3 regions of the Modestobacter sp. NPDC049651 genome follow, and region 1 is predicted to be linked to each of the others. Evidence: predicted binding sites of a transcription regulator. Region 1 holds the regulator's gene; each other region holds the start of a gene.
The links. Region 1 encodes LexA, which represses DNA repair genes until DNA is damaged. Its sites were predicted from a motif close to TCGAACANNTGTTCGA; they were not measured.
Positions count from the first base shown of each region.

Region 2: the regulator LexA is predicted to act here: its motif matches at 2,669-2,684, upstream of AB0J00_RS17270 (DUF222 domain-containing protein).
Region 3: the regulator LexA is predicted to act here: its motif matches at 2,814-2,829, upstream of AB0J00_RS09570 (DUF222 domain-containing protein).

Region 1 is NZ_JBFAOG010000018.1:58,909-63,801, forward strand. Features, by position in the region: gene AB0J00_RS19335 (phosphatase PAP2 family protein) at 1-181, shown strand, start outside; gene AB0J00_RS19340 (hypothetical protein) at 153-1,253, shown strand; gene lexA (transcriptional repressor LexA) at 1,320-2,024, opposite strand; gene AB0J00_RS19350 (LysM peptidoglycan-binding domain-containing protein) at 2,495-3,046, shown strand; gene nrdR (transcriptional regulator NrdR) at 3,501-4,058, shown strand; gene AB0J00_RS19360 (vitamin B12-dependent ribonucleotide reductase) at 4,174-4,893, shown strand, end outside.
Region 2 is NZ_JBFAOG010000014.1:36,388-41,280, forward strand. Features, by position in the region: gene AB0J00_RS17260 (GntR family transcriptional regulator) at 2-391, opposite strand; gene AB0J00_RS17265 (dihydrofolate reductase family protein) at 866-1,426, shown strand; gene AB0J00_RS17270 (DUF222 domain-containing protein) at 1,449-2,633, opposite strand; gene AB0J00_RS17275 (hypothetical protein) at 2,827-3,051, shown strand; gene AB0J00_RS17280 (hypothetical protein) at 3,166-4,437, opposite strand; gene AB0J00_RS17285 (PKD domain-containing protein) at 4,519-4,893, opposite strand, start outside.
Region 3 is NZ_JBFAOG010000005.1:117,637-122,529, reverse strand. Features, by position in the region: gene AB0J00_RS09585 (hypothetical protein) at 1-750, opposite strand, end outside; gene AB0J00_RS09580 (siderophore-interacting protein) at 1,087-1,947, shown strand; gene AB0J00_RS09575 (NAD(P)-binding domain-containing protein) at 1,990-2,667, opposite strand; gene AB0J00_RS09570 (DUF222 domain-containing protein) at 2,847-4,049, shown strand; gene AB0J00_RS09565 (hypothetical protein) at 4,217-4,747, opposite strand.

The DNA of each region.
Region 1 (4,893 bases):
GCTCAGCGTGGTCGGACCGGCGGTCGCGGGCGTGGCGATGGTGGTGCTCGACTTCCACTGGGTCACCGACGCCGTGGTGGGGGCCGCCGTCGGCATCCTGCTGCTGGGCGTGGTGCATGCACTGGACGACGTGCTGCTGTCACGCTGGGTACGTGCGCGCGCAGGCCGCCCTCCCGAGTGACCCTGCCGGCCGGCGTCCGCGCGCCGTCCGGCGGCTGCGTCCTGCCGTCCTGCTGAGCGCGCCGCTGGCGCTCGCCGGTGCCGTGCTGCCGCTGGGGCCTGCCGCTGCGGAGAGCGCCGCCGCCTACGGCGCCCCGACCACCCGGTGCGAGATCACCGACGACCGGCTGGCCGAGCTGTCCGGTCTGGCCGGTGCCGGCAGTGCCCTGCTCGCCATGGACGACGGCGGCGACCGGGTCGAGGTGTACGTGCTCGACGAGCGGTGCCAGGTGGCCGAGGTGAGGACCGGCGAGGTGGACCCCTACGACCCCGAGGACATGGCGCTCGCCGCCGACGGCACGGTGTGGATCGAGGACGCCGGGGACAACCGGGCACAGCGCGCGACGGTCGCCATGATCGCGCTGCACCCCGACGGCACGACCGCGGTCACCCGGATGACCTACCCCGACGGTCCGCACGACGCCGAGGCCCTGCTGCTCGCTCCTGACGGCACGCCGTACCTGGTGACCAAGGAGGTGCTCGGCGCCAGCTCGGTCTACCGGCCCGACGCCCCGCTCACCGACGGCGCCACCGTGCCGATGAGCAAGGTCGCCGACCTCGGGTTCACCCTCACCGGCACGCCCGGCGGCCCGGTGGGCCGCGCCGGACAGCTGCTGGTGACCGGCGGCGCGGTCTCCGCCGACGGGGCGCTCATCGCGCTGCGCACGTACACCGACGCCTACGTCTGGCCGCTGGAGGGCTCGGACGTCGCCGGCGCACTGCAGGGCACCCCGACCCGGGTGGCGCTGCCGGACTCGCCGCAGGGTGAGGCGATCACCTTCGGGGAGAACAACCGCGACCTGGTGGTCTCCAGCGAGGGGCTGCCGGCCGCGGTGACCGTGCTGCCGGCGCAGGCGCCGATCGCCCCGCCGGCGGGGCAGTCGGCGGCGGCGAAGGGCGCGGCCGCGGAGAGCCCGTCCTCGGACCCGGCCCCGTGGGTGCCGGCCGCGGTCATCGCCGCGGTGCTCGCCGCGGTGGTGGTCTGGGCGGGGAGCCGCCTCCGTCGCCGGAGGACGGCCGCTCCGGAGCCCTGACCCTCGCGGGTCTCCGCTCCGGGGCCCGCGCCGAACGGGCGCGGGCCCCCGCGACGGGATCCGTCGTCAGACGCGGCGGAGGACGGTGACGACCCGGCCGAGCACGGTCGCGTCGTCACCGGGGATCGGCTCGTAGGCCGGGTTGTGCGGCATGAGCCAGACGTGGCCGTCGCGCCGCTTGTAGGTCTTCACGGTGGCCTCGCCGTCGATCATCGCCGCGACGATCTCGCCGTTCTCCGCGGTGGGCTGCTGCCGCACCACGACCCAGTCGCCGTCGCAGATCGCCGCCTCGACCATCGAGTCCCCGGTGACCTTGAGCATGAACAGCGTGCCCTCGCCGACCAGCTCTCGGGGGAGCGGGAAGACGTCCTCGACCGCCTGCTCGGCGAGCACCGGCCCGCCGGCGGCGATCCGCCCGACCAGCGGCACGTAGGTGGGCGCGGGGGCCTGCGCCTCGTCGACCCCGGAGGTCGGGCTGCCGGCGGCGAGCGCCGTGGGGGACGCCTCGGCGGCACCGGAACCGTCACCGGGCATCCGGACGTCGAGCGCCCGGGGGCGGTTGGGGTCGCGACGCAGCCAGCCCTTGCGCTGCAGCACCGACAGCTGGTGGGCGACCGAGGAGGCCGAGGACAGGCCGACGGCCTCGCCGATCTCCCGGACCGAGGGCGGGTAGCCCCGGCGCTCGATCGAGTCGCGGATGACCTCGAGCACCCGGCGCTGCCGCTGGGTGAGCCCGTCGCCGGCCTCGCCGCGGTCGGGGAACTCGCGCACCGCAGCGCCCGCGGTGGTGGCTTCGCCCTCAGGCTGGGACGCCGCGCGTCGGCGTGAGGTGCCGCCTGGGGTCCGGCTGTCGACGGCCATGTCTCCTCCTCGCCGGTTGCGGGCCCCCGCAACCACGTGTCCCCGGGCCCGTCGGCCGGCCCCGGGTCCTGCTCGCCGCTCCGGTCGCCGCCCGTGCCACGGCCTGACGGGAGCGGAGCCCGACGCGAGCGGCCGCGGGCGGGGGCGCCCGGGTGTCGAGGTCACGGTAGCGGTCCCGGCCCGATCGTTCAAACACACGTTCGAAGACGTTGCCGTGTCGGGGGTGTTTTTGTCGGCGGCCTGCGGTAGACATCGCACAGACGTTCGATTCGAACAGGCGTTCGACTTCCGGGTCGGTTCGGTCCGCTGACCGGCCGGTCGGAGGGGCGTCCTGAGACGAGCAGGAACCCGGCACCCAGCCGAGACGAGGAGTACGTGCGATGGCCACCGTGCAGCACCGCGTGCAGCAGACCGCGACGAGCCCGGCCGACGGCCGCACCCTCCGGCCGTCGGTGGTCGGGCGCCCCGGGGCGGGTGCCGGCCGCGGTCCGCAGCCGGTGGGCCCGGCCGGTCGCCGCGGCGCCGCCCGTCCGGGCCGGCGTCGCGTCGGCGCCGACGCGGTGCCGGGCGGGCGTGCGGTCCGCGGGGGGCGCCGCCCGGTCGTCGCCGGCGCGCCGGGGGAGTGGGCCGTCGGTGCGCCCGCGCCGCTGCGGCTGACCCGGCGGGGTCGGCGCGTGCTCGGCACGTTGCTGGTCGTCATCGGCCTGGCGATCGCCGCCGTGGCCGCGGGCATGCTGCTGGGCGAGGGCGACGGCGGGCTCCGCCTGGCCGGCTCCGCCACCGTCGTCGTGGAGCCGGGCGACACGTTGTGGTCGATCGCCGGCGACGTCGCCCCGCACGAGGAGCGCCGCTCGGTGGTCGACGCGATCGCCGGCCTCAACCACCTGACCGGCGGTCAGGTGCAGGCCGGTCAGGTCCTCCGCCTGCCCTGACCCCGGTCGCTCGACCACCGGGCGTGCCACCACCGCCCGGGAACCCCACCCGCCGCTCCGGTCCGCCCCCTGCGGTCGGCGTCGCGTGCTCGCCTGTCGTTCTCCGAGTGCGTGTGCGAGTCCTGCCGAGCGGGGCCCTGACGGCTCGTCAGCACCTGCCTGTTGCGGCGCGACGGGTGGGGCCGGTGGGGGCCCGCGGGTCGGTCGTGCACCAGTGGAACAGGACACGCCGCGTCGGGCTTGCACCCTCTATGGGGGTTCGCTTACGGTTCCACCACAACATCTAGTGCTTACACGGCTGTAAGACATCCACACCCGCTCCACACGTTCTCCCCGCCGCATCCACCGGATGTCCCCGGGGCAGTCCACAGGAGCGGTCCGCCGGCCCACCGTCGTCCGCCCTCCCCGGGGTCCTCGGCAGGCGGGCGCGACACCCTGACGAGAGGAGCTCGGCGTGCGCTGCCCCTTCTGCCACAACCCGGACAGCCGCGTCGTCGACTCCCGGGAGATCGACGACGGCGCCACCACACGCCGGCGCCGGTCGTGCCCCGGCTGCGGCCGCCGGTTCACCACGGTCGAGGAGGCCGTGCTCGCCGTCGTCAAGCGCAGCGGGGTGACCGAGCCGTTCAACCGCTCCAAGGTGGTGGCCGGCGTGCGCCGCGCCTGCCAGGGCCGGCCGGTCGAGGAGGACCAGCTCCAGCAGCTGGCCCAGCAGGTCGAGGACGCCATCCGGGCCAGCGGCGCCGCCGAGGTGCCCGCCCACGAGGTCGGGCTGGCGATCCTGCGGCCGCTGCGCGAGCTCGACGAGGTCGCCTACCTGCGCTTCGCGAGCGTCTACCGCGCCTTCGACTCCATCGAGGACTTCGAGAAGGAGATCAGCGAGCTGCGGGCCCGGCACCTCACCGCCGGCACCCCGCCGCTGCCGGGCATGCAGCCCGACGTGCCGGCCCCGCGCCGGCGGGGAGGGGGGCGGAACCCGTCCGCCTCCGGAGGCAGCGCCGCCTCCCCCTGATCCGCAGCACCAGCACGCCAGCACCGCAGAACTGTCAGCACCACCCGCTACACCAGTCAGGCACACCCACCGCGGCGCTTCCCCCGCTGCAGCCCACGAGGGAGATCCACCACTCATGACCGAGACCGAAGACCGTCTCACCGCCACCCGTGCGCGTCGCGGCGGCAAGGCGCCTGCCCGGGGGAAGGGCCTGAAGGTCAAGCGCGTCTTCACGACCGCCGGGGTGCACCCGTACGACGAGGTCGTCTGGGAGCGCCGCGACGTCGTCATGACCAACTGGCGGGACGGCTCGATCAACTTCGAGCAGCGCGGTGTGGAGTTCCCCGCCGAGTGGAGCATCAACGCCACCAACATCGTCACCACGAAGTACTTCCGTGGCGCGGTCGGCACCCCGCAGCGCGAGACCAGCCTGCGGCAGCTCATCGACCGGGTGGTGCTCACCTACGGCGAGGCCGGGCGCGAGAACGGCTACTTCGCCTCCGAGGGCGACGCCGAGGTGTTCGAGCAGGAGCTGACCTGGATGCTGCTGCACCAGTACTTCAGCTTCAACTCGCCCGTCTGGTTCAACGTCGGCACCGCGTCGCCGCAGCAGGTCAGCGCCTGCTTCATCCTCGCCGTCGACGACTCGATGGACTCGATCCTGAACTGGTACCGCGAAGAGGGCCTGATCTTCAAGGGCGGCTCGGGCGCCGGCCTGAACCTCTCCCGCATCCGCTCCTCCAAGGAGCTGCTCCGCGGCTCCGGTGGCACCGCCTCCGGCCCGGTCTCCTTCATGCGCGGTGCCGACGCCTCCGCCGGGACCATCAAGTCCGGTGGCGCCACCCGCCGCGCGGCC
Region 2 (4,893 bases), on a different contig from region 1:
GTCAGCGCGCGGCCGGCCGGGTCAGGGCGTCGTGCACGGCGCCGAGCACGTCGTCGTCGCCCAGCCCGTCGGCCCGGGCGGCCAGGACGAGCCGGTTGGCCGCGGTGCGGAGCCGGGCGCGCGCGGGATCGCCGGACGCACCGGTGACGACGGTGCCGGACCGCCCCCGGCCCTCCACGAGCCCGTCGGTCTCGAGCTCGGTGTAGGCCCGGGCCACCGTGCCCGCGGCGACGCCCAGGTCGGCGGCCAGCGCCCGCACGGTCGGCAGCCGGTCCCCCTCCGCCAGGTCACCGGCGTGCACCAGTGCGGCGATCTGCGTCCGGATCTGCTCGTAGGGCGGGGTCGTGCTGCTGTCGTCGACGACGACTTCCAGGGTCCGGGCGCCGGTCATGCCGTCCAGGCTGCCGCATGCGCTCTGCGGCCGTGGTCGACCGGGTTCCCCGCCGGTCAGGTGGCGGGGCGGCGCAGGACGCAGATGTCCTGCTCGTCCCGCTGGTCGAGGTCCCCCTCCGCCACGCAGGCGGCACAGGCCCGCAGGTCGGTCTGCCCCGGGCGCGGGTGCAGCCGTTCCGGGTGGCCGCACCGGGGGCAGTCGAACTGCGGCGGCCCGGCCGGCGGGACCGTGGGCGCTGGTGCCGTCGGCCAGCGGTCACGTGCCGACCGCCTCGGGACCGACCACCTGGACACGGTGACGAGGATGCCCCGTGCGGGGCGTCGTACGCGGAGGATGCGGCGGTGCCTGCGCAGCGACCGTCCCTGAGCCATGACCGTGCGGCGGTCGCGTGGACCGCCGGGCGGCTCTGGTCGATGAGTTCACCCGCGGGCGACGGTCCCAACGCCGAACCCACCTCCTGAGGAGCTCTCCATGCGCAGCGTCACCTACTCGATGGGCACCACGCTCGACGGCTACATCGTCGGCCCGGACGGCAGCTTCGACTGGGGTGCGCCCGACGAGGAGGTCTTCCGCTTCGCCATCGACCAGATCCGTGCGGTCGGCGTCCACCTGATGGGGCGGCGGCTCTACGAGACGATGCTCTACTGGGAGACCACCGACCCGCGGTCGTTCGACGACGCCGAGCTCGAGTGGACCGACCTCTGGACGCGCCTGCCGAAGGTCGTCTTCTCGACCACGCTGACCGAGGTGCAGGGCACCAACACCCGGCTGGCCACCGACGGCCTGGCCGAGGAGGTCGCGCGGTTGCGCGCCGAGCCCGGGGACGGCGAGATCGCGATCGGCGGGGCGACGCTGGCCGCGGCGGCGGCCGAGCTGGGCCTGATCGACGAGTACCGGCCCAAGGTCAGCCCGGTGCTGGTCGGCGGCGGCATCCCCTTCTTCCCGCAGCACCAGGAGCGGGTCGGCCTCGAGCTCGTCGAGACGCGCGCCTTCCGGCAGATGCAGTACTTCCGCTACCGGACGGTGCGCTGACGGACGCGGCGTCGCGAGGTCGCTAGCTGAGCAGGGGTCCGATGAGTATCTCGGTGCCGTCGGGCCGGTAGGTGCGCCATCGGCCGCCGGGATCTCGAACGACTGAGAACCCGTGGTGCACCTTGGTGTGGTGTCGTTCGCACAAGAGTGCTGAGTTCTTGAGCGAGGTCTCGCCGCCGTTGATCCAATGGACGAGGTGGTGGACGTCGGCCCACCAGTGCGGTGCGCCGCAGCCGGCGAACACGCAGTTCTTGTCTCTCGCGACGACCGCGCGGCGGAGAGGTGCGGGGACGATGCGGTGCTTGCGTCCGTAGTCCAGCGGCGTCCCGTCCGGACCCATGACCACCCGGGAGACCACCGCGTCGCAGGCCAGCCACCGGGCCCGCGCGGCAGAGATCTGCGCCCCGAACCCCATGCTCGCGGTCTGCGCACCGGTCGCCGGATCGATGAGGTCCTCCAGGGCCAGCTGCACGACGACGTGCGGCTTCTCCCCACGCAGGATCGGCAACTGACCCGACGCGAGCTGGTTGTCGGCGATCTGCACCAACGCATCGGCCTGCTGCTGCACGCGGGTGCGGGTGTCACCCTTCGGGCGGTCGGCCTGCACCTGCGACTCGATCGCAGCCTGCACCTTCTCGCTGGCCACCGCGTCGAGGTCCCACCGACCGGTCGTGCTGCCATCGGCGTGCTTGACGATCCGCAACGACCGCGCCTCGGTCGGATCAGGCTCCGGCCCGTCGGGGTCCAACGCAGCCTGGAACGCCTGCACCGCGACCTTCAGCGAGTCATGGGAGCACTCGCGCGCCACCCGCGCCCATGCCTCGTCGAATCCGGCCAACTCGATGCCCTGTGCCGCGGCAGCGGCGATCTCCTTCGGCCCCACTGCGTCGGCGATCACGTCCACCTGCGCCGCCGTGATCTCACCCGCCGCAAAGCCCGCTGCGACCAGCGGGAAGGACGGCAGCGTGCGCCCGGCCCGCATCAGCTTCGACGCGTCGTTCGCCGACACCCGCTGGTGCCCGACCAGCCACGACCGCATCGACGTCAGCCCGTCGCGCTCGGGCGCCTGCGTGGTCTCCGCGTGCCGCACGGTGCGGGTCAGCTCCGCGGCGACCATGTTCCCCGCCGCCACCAGCAACGCCGTCCGGTCCAACGACTCTTCATCGGTCAGCCCGTGCAGCTCCTGCCGCGAGAGGTCACCGAGCAACGCCAGTAGTGCGTGCACGGCACCTCCCGACGACTTCGAACGTGTGTACGAAGTCTATCGGACGGCGACCACCCCCACCAGGTGAATCCCCAGGTCAACCGGTCAATCAGCCGACTCTCCGGTTTGTCGCGAGAAAGCGGGAGGGAGCTCTCGAGTAGTCAGCGGTGACGGCGGTTCTGCCATGATCGCGGCCGTGCGGCAGCACCTGCAGTTCCTCTGGCAGCGGCCAGTCCTGGGCGCGGCGCTCGTCGCCCTGCTGCAGACCACGGTTGTCGTCCTCCTGCTGGGCGTCGTCCGGGGCCGCCCGGTCACCGAGTGGCTCAGCTGGGTCGCCTACGGCGTCGCCTTCTTCGTCGTGGACGTCGTCAGCCTCCGCCGCGAACGCCGCCGCCTCGCGGCCGCCGAGGCGTCCCGCTGAGGCGGAAGCCCCCGGGCACTGTCGAGTGAGCAGTTGCGGTCGGCGACGCGGCGGGGCACGCCGGGCGGAACGACGACAACTGCTCACTCACTCGTGCGGAAGCGAGCAGAGGTCTCAGGCGGGGACGACGTCCCGGCGGACGGCGGGCGGCACAGCGGCCTCGCGGCGGGCGAGCGGGCGCAGCACCAGCTGGCGCACCGCCACTGCGGCCAGCAGCGGGCCGGCGGCCAGCGCCAGCGGCGCCCACTCCGCCGCCGCGCTCCCCCCGACGACGAGCACCGCGACCAGGCCCAGGGCCGCGAACTCCAGCAGCCGCAGCGCGAGCACCCGGTCCTGGCGGCGGTGCACGGTGGCCACCCCGGAGTACGGCAGCAGGAACGCCGCGGTCACCGCGTAGGCGCCCCAGCCGGCCACGGCGAGCGCCGGCACCGGGTAGTCGCCGCCGGTGAGCAGCGGCGCCAGCACCGGGCGCAGCAGCAGCGCGCCGACGGTGATGACGGCGACCGCGGCGGCCAGCCCGGCCGCGGCCCGGTCCGCGGCGCGGATCGAGGCGGACGCCGCCCGGTCGCGGTGCGCGACGTAGTGCGGCAGCAGGAACGACCCGAGCCCGGCGACCACCACCAGGGTCGGCGCCGTGTAGACGCGGGCGGCCTCCAGCGGGCCGTAGGCGGCCGCGCCGACGACGCCGACGACGACCAGCCGCAGGGCGGTCAGCAGCGCCGGGCGCACCGCCTGCCCGGCGGCCCGCCAGACGCCGAACGCGAACACCGCGCTCAGGTCGGGGTCCCGCCACGGACCGCGCGGCCGCTCGCCGGCCGGGGCCAGCAGCCAGGCCACGACCCCGGCGGCCAGCTGACCGGCGAGCAGCGCGACCAGGAAGCTGCCCAGGCCCAGCGGGCCGCCGGCGGCGCAGGCGACCAGCGCGGCCAGCGAGACGAGCAGGCTGGTGCCGTCGACGACCGGCAGCGACCAGTAGCGCCCGGCCGCCATGAGCAGCCGGCGCAGGGTGTCCTCCAGCACGAAGGCGGTGACCGCCAGGCCCAGGACGACGGCGACCACTGGCGACACCAGCCCGGTGAGCCCGGCCAGCAGCGCCCCGGCGGCCCCCGCGCCGCTGGCGACGAGCGCCTCCCAGACGTGCAGCCCGGCGCGCACCCGCGGGGCGTGCCGGTCCAGCACGGTCAGCGAGTCGCCGACCATGCCGCTGGCCAGCGCCGTCACCAGCACGACGGCGCCGTAGACGAGGGAGAACCCGGCCAGGCCGGCCGCGCCGAGGGTGCGGGCGGCGGCGACCTGGAGCACCAGACCGGCGACCGCCTGGGTCACCTGACCGGCGACGGCGCCGGTGGCCGGCCGGCGCAGGAGTGCGCCCAGGGCCCGGGTCATGCGGTCCTCCAGGAGTTCAGGGAGCAGGGGGGGGACGAACGGGACGGGGCGCCCACCGGCTGGTGGGCGCCCCGTCGTCGATCAGCGGACGTTGGTCACCGCGAGGGGGCCGAAGCTCACCACCGCGGGGGCCGTCGCACTGCCGGACAGGTAGGCCGCCAGGCCGATCCCACCCGGGGTCTGCAGCAGCGCCTCGGTGTCGGTGCGGGTCAGCGTCGGGCTGGCCGGCTCGGCCTGCCCGTCGGCCCACACCGTCGCCGCCAGCTGGGTGGTGCCGGTGCCGGACACCTGCACCCGCAGCTTCAGCGCCGTGCCCGGGGTGTAGGTGAGCCCCGGCACGATCACCTCGCTGCCGATGAACGCCTCGGTCGACGTGCCGGTCAGCTTGGTCATCGTGAGGCCGACGGTGCCGTTGACCAGGAAGCGGAGCCGGGTCCGGTACTCCTGGTTGCTGCC
Region 3 (4,893 bases), on a different contig from region 1:
GGTGCCCTCGGGCGGCACGGTGCCGTACGGCGGCGGGGGCACCGTGCCGGCGGAGCCGGTCGTGGCGTAGCCCGTCGTGCCGCCGGCGTAGCCCGCGGTCGGGACCTCGGTGGCGTAGTTGGTGCCGGCGTCGTACCCGGTGGCCGGGTAGGCGGTCTCGGCGGCGTGCCGCGGGACGGCCGGGGTGGTGCCACCGCTGGAGTTGCTGTCCTTGTGCGCGGACACCACCCCACCGGTCAGCCGGCCGGCGACGACACCGGCGACGGCGGCGCCGAGCAGGAACATGCCCGGGCGGCGGCGGGCGTAGGCGCGCACCTCGTTCACCAGGTCACCGGGCTCGCGGTTCTGCAGCCAGCCGGCGACCTGCTCGACCTTGTCACCGGCCTGGCGGACCAGGTCGGCGGCCGGGCCGGACGGCGTCTGGCCGCCGCCCTCGACCATGGTGCGCAGCTGCTGGGCGATCTCGCTGAGGCCCTGGCCGGCCCTCTGCTGGCCGGTGCGCGCCTGCTCCTGGAGCTGGCTGCGGCCCTGGGCCACCAGGTCCTGGGCCTGCCGCTTGGTCTCGGTGGTGACCTGCTTGGCCTGGTCGGCGGCGGTGGAGGCCACCTGGCTCCCGGCCTGGGCGGCGGTCTGGCCGACGTTGCGGGCCTCGTCCTTCGCCACGTCGGTGGTCGACGGGGTGCCCGTGGTGCCAGCAGTGGCGCCGGAGGTCGGTGGCGACTGGGTCGGGGTGTCGATGGAGTGGGTCATCGTTTCCTCTCCTTCGTGCGTCGGGGTGTGCAGGTGCAGCTGTTCAGGGCATCCGTGCCCCAGGCGACCCCCGCCCGCACGGTGGGTACGACCCATCGCCGGCCGAGGTCGGCCGTTGGTGGAGACCGGTGTGGGGGGCGGCAGTGGGGCACGCGGTGGTGCCCAGGTCGCTCACGCTCGGGGGAGTTCCACCGGGTCTGGGTGGAACGCCGTCCGCTGGTGCAGCAACTACCCGCTGTCAGTTACGGCGTAAACGGAGAGTTCCGGATCTTCCCCGGGACGCAGGCGTAGCCTTCGCGCGAGTAAGGCAACCCTTGCCTTCGTGGAGGAGGACGCATGACCAGCGCGACGGGCGAGCGGCCGCGGCGCAAGCGGGCCCCCCGGGTCGGCGAGGTGGTGCGCACCTCGCGGGTGACGCCGCACATGATCCGGGTCGTGCTCGGTGGTGAGGGGCTGACCGGGTTCGCCGCGGGGGAGTTCACCGACCACTACGTGAAGCTGCTGTTCCCGCCGGCCGGAGCTCCGTACGCCGTCCCCTACGACGTCGAGCAGGTGCGCGAGGAGCACGGGCCCGAGCTCTGGCCGGTCACCCGGACCTACACCGTGCGGGAGTGGGACGCCGACGCCGGTGAGCTGACCGTCGACTTCGTGTACCACGGCGACGAGGGACTGGCCGGGCCGTGGGCAGCGGCCGCGCAGCCCGGCGACCGGATCCAGCTGATGGGCCCCGGCGGTGCCTACGCGCCGCACCCGGACGCCGAGTGGCACCTGCTGGTGGGCGACGAGAGCGCACTGCCGGCGATCGCGGCGTCGCTCCCGCGGCTGCCGGACGGCGTGCCCGCGCTGGTCGTCGTCGAGGTGGCCGACCGGTCGGAGGAGCAGTCCGACCTGCAGCTGCCGGCGTCCGCGGAGCTGGTGTGGGTGCACCGGAACGGCCGGCCGCCGGGCGAGGCGCTGGTCGAGGCCGTCACCGCCGCGACGCTGCCCGGTGGGCAGGGGCACCTGTTCGTGCACGGTGAGGCGGTGTTCGTGCGCGACCTGCGGCGCCACCTGCGCGCGGTGCGCGGGCTGACCCCGGAGTTCACCTCGATCTCCGGCTACTGGCGGCGTGGGGACACCGAGGACGGGTGGCAGGCCGGCAAGCGGGAGTGGAACGCGCAGATCGAGGCCGACGACGCGGCGGCGCCGGTCGGCTGAGCCGGTGCCCGGGCCGGCGAGCTGCCGGCCCGGGCCGACCGGTCACATGTCGCGGTAGCGCTTCGCCGCGGCGGTGTGGGCGCGCAGCTGCTCGGCGTCGTCCGGGGTGCCGTAGCCCGGGGTGTCGCGCTGGATCCGCCAGCCCTCGGCGAGCGGGCCGAGGTCGACCACGTCGAAGCCGATCTGGTCGATGAAGCCGGCCACCTGCGCCCGGGCGTCAGAGTCGTCCCCGGCGATCGCCAGCGCCCGCCGCTGCGGGGTGCCGGCCGGGGTGCCCTCGTCGACGATGTCCTGGGCGCCGATGTGGTTGAACGCCTTGACCACCTTGGAGGTGGGCAGGTGGCGCTGCAGGAGCTCGGCGGTGGTGGTGCTCTCGTCGTCCAGCTCGGCGATCTGGCCGTCGCGCTGCGGGTAGTAGTTGTTCGTGTCGATCACGACCTTGCCGGCGAGCGGCTCGACCGGCACCTGGTCGACCGCCTTCAGCGGGATGGTGACGACGGCGAGGTCGGCCGCCGCGGCCGCCTCCTCTGCGGTGGCCGCACGGACCGAGCCGGGTGCGCCGTCCGGACCGGCCAGCTCGGCGACCTTCTCCTGCAGGGTCTCCGGGCCGCGGCTGTTGCTGATCACCACGTCGTAGCCGGCGGTGAGCGCGGTGCGGGCGATGGCGGTGCCGATGTTGCCCGCGCCGATGAGTCCGATGGTCGTCATGGTCACGGCCAACCCGGCCGGGCCGTAACTGCTTCCCGCCCGCAACTGCCCACTCCACCCGTGGCCGCCTCAGAAATCCTCCGCCAACGACCACGGCCGACCAATTGGCCTTTGACCTGGGGATTCGCCTGGTGAGGTGTCCCGTCTTTCGTTAGACTTCGTACACACGTTCGAAGGCTTCGGGAGGTGTCGTGAGCGGATTGCAGTCGGCTCTCGACGAGCTCGTGGCTGAGGACGTCGAGGGCATGGCGGACGCCGAGACGCTGGATTCGGTGGCGGAACTGATCACGGCGCGGAACCGGTTGGACGCGCAGATCGCCCGCCGGGTCCGGCATGCCGAGTGCATCCAGGCGCCGGAGCGGGACGGGCTGAAGTCGATGCGGTCGTGGCTGATCGGGCACCAGCGGGTGTCGGCCAACGACGCGTCGAAGCTGATGCGGGCTGGTCGCACGTTGCCGCACTTCCCGCTGGTCGCAGCGGGGTTCGCGGACGGGTCGATCACCGCGGCGCAGGTGGACGTGATCGCCGACGCGGTGGGCCCGGAGGAGATCGCTGCCGCCGCCGAGCAGGGCATCGACCTGGCCGGGTTCGACGAGGCCTGGGCGCGGGTGGCGCGCGAGTCCTCGCACGACGCGATGAAGCTCGCGGTGCAGGCGTTCGCCGCGGCGCTGGACCCGGACGGGCCGGAGCCGGATCCGACCGAGGTGCGGTCATTGCGGATCGTCAAGCACGCCGATGGGTCGACCACTGGCCGGTGGGACCTCGACGCGGTGGCCAGCGAGAAGGTGCAAGCCGCGCTGGAGTCGCAGGTGCAGGCCGACCGGCCCAGGGGGGACACCCGTACCCGGGCGCAGCAGCAGGCGGATGCGTTGGTACAGATCGCCGACAACCAGCTCGCCGCCGGTCAGCTGCCGATCCTGCGCAGCGAGAAGCCGCACGTCGTGGTCCAGGTGCAGCTGGAGGACTTGATCGACCCGGCAACCGGCGCGCAGACCGCAACCATGGGGTTCGGAGCACAGATCTCCGCCGCGCGGGCCCGATGGCTGGCCTGCGATGCGGTGGTCTCCCGGGTGGTCATGGGGCCCGACGGCACCCCGTTGGACTACGGGCGCAAACACCGCATCGTCCCGGCGGGACTGCGAAGAGCAGTCGTCGCGAGAGACAAGAACTGCGTGTTCGCCGGGTGCGGGGCGCCGCACTGGTGGGCCGACGTCCACCACCTGGTCCACTGGATCAACGGCGGCGAGACATCACTCAAGAACTCAGCGTTGCTGTGCGAACGGCACCACACCAAGGTGCACCACGGATTCCGGGTCGAACGACAACCGGACGGCCGATGGCACACCTACCGGCCCGACGGCACCGAGATCCTCATCGGCCCGCTCATCAACTGACGCACGTGCCAGCCCATCCCCGGCTCGGCCGTGCCTTCGCGCCTTGGGCTCGCCGCGGTACTGAGCGCCCCCGCAGGGGCAGGCGACAGGTGTGGCATCCGCGCCCTTGCAGCCCCCGCGCTCTGCAGACCGCGGCCAGCGGGCTGTCGTTGTCCCTGATGGCGGCTTTAGGGACGCTCGCCCAACTCGTCCGCGAGCTCGGGGTCACCCACCCAGAACCAGTCTTCCGGCGGGCCGAACTCGTCCTCGAACAAGTCCTCGAAGTAAGAGGGTATCGGCCCGTCTGGCCAACGAGGATTCGGTCGTTTCGCCCGACACGCCTCGTCGGGGAGGACCAGAAAGCCGCGCTCCGTCAAGCATGAAACGACGGACGCCGGCCACCCCACCTCCTTCATCGACCCGAACCGGCTGTATCGGCGCGTGTGGGTGAGGATCACCGCCGCGTAAGGCAACACCGTCGAGATGAAGACCATCGCAGCCTCGGGGCCAGGCCCATCGACCTCGTAGATGCACGAAATGTCGCCGATGTCCTCATCAGTCGACACGGTGACTGACCCGACGTCTTCCAGGGCGCGTTGCACCGGAGCGTGGACGTTCGCCACAGCGAGGTCGTATGCCCGTCGACGGTCTTCGGCGGTGCGTAGAACCCCACCGAGGTAGTGCTCCAGCGTTGCGATCAGGCCGCTCACGTCGGTCACCCGCGGAGACGATAGGTCACCGGGCCGGTGTCCATCGCCACCGCGCCTTGACCTGTCTCATAGTGGGCCGCTCAGGGACAGGCGGGGGCGCGACGTAGGCCGCCCTCGGTGCCGTGACGCTTGCCACGTCACTGCCGGCATGTGCT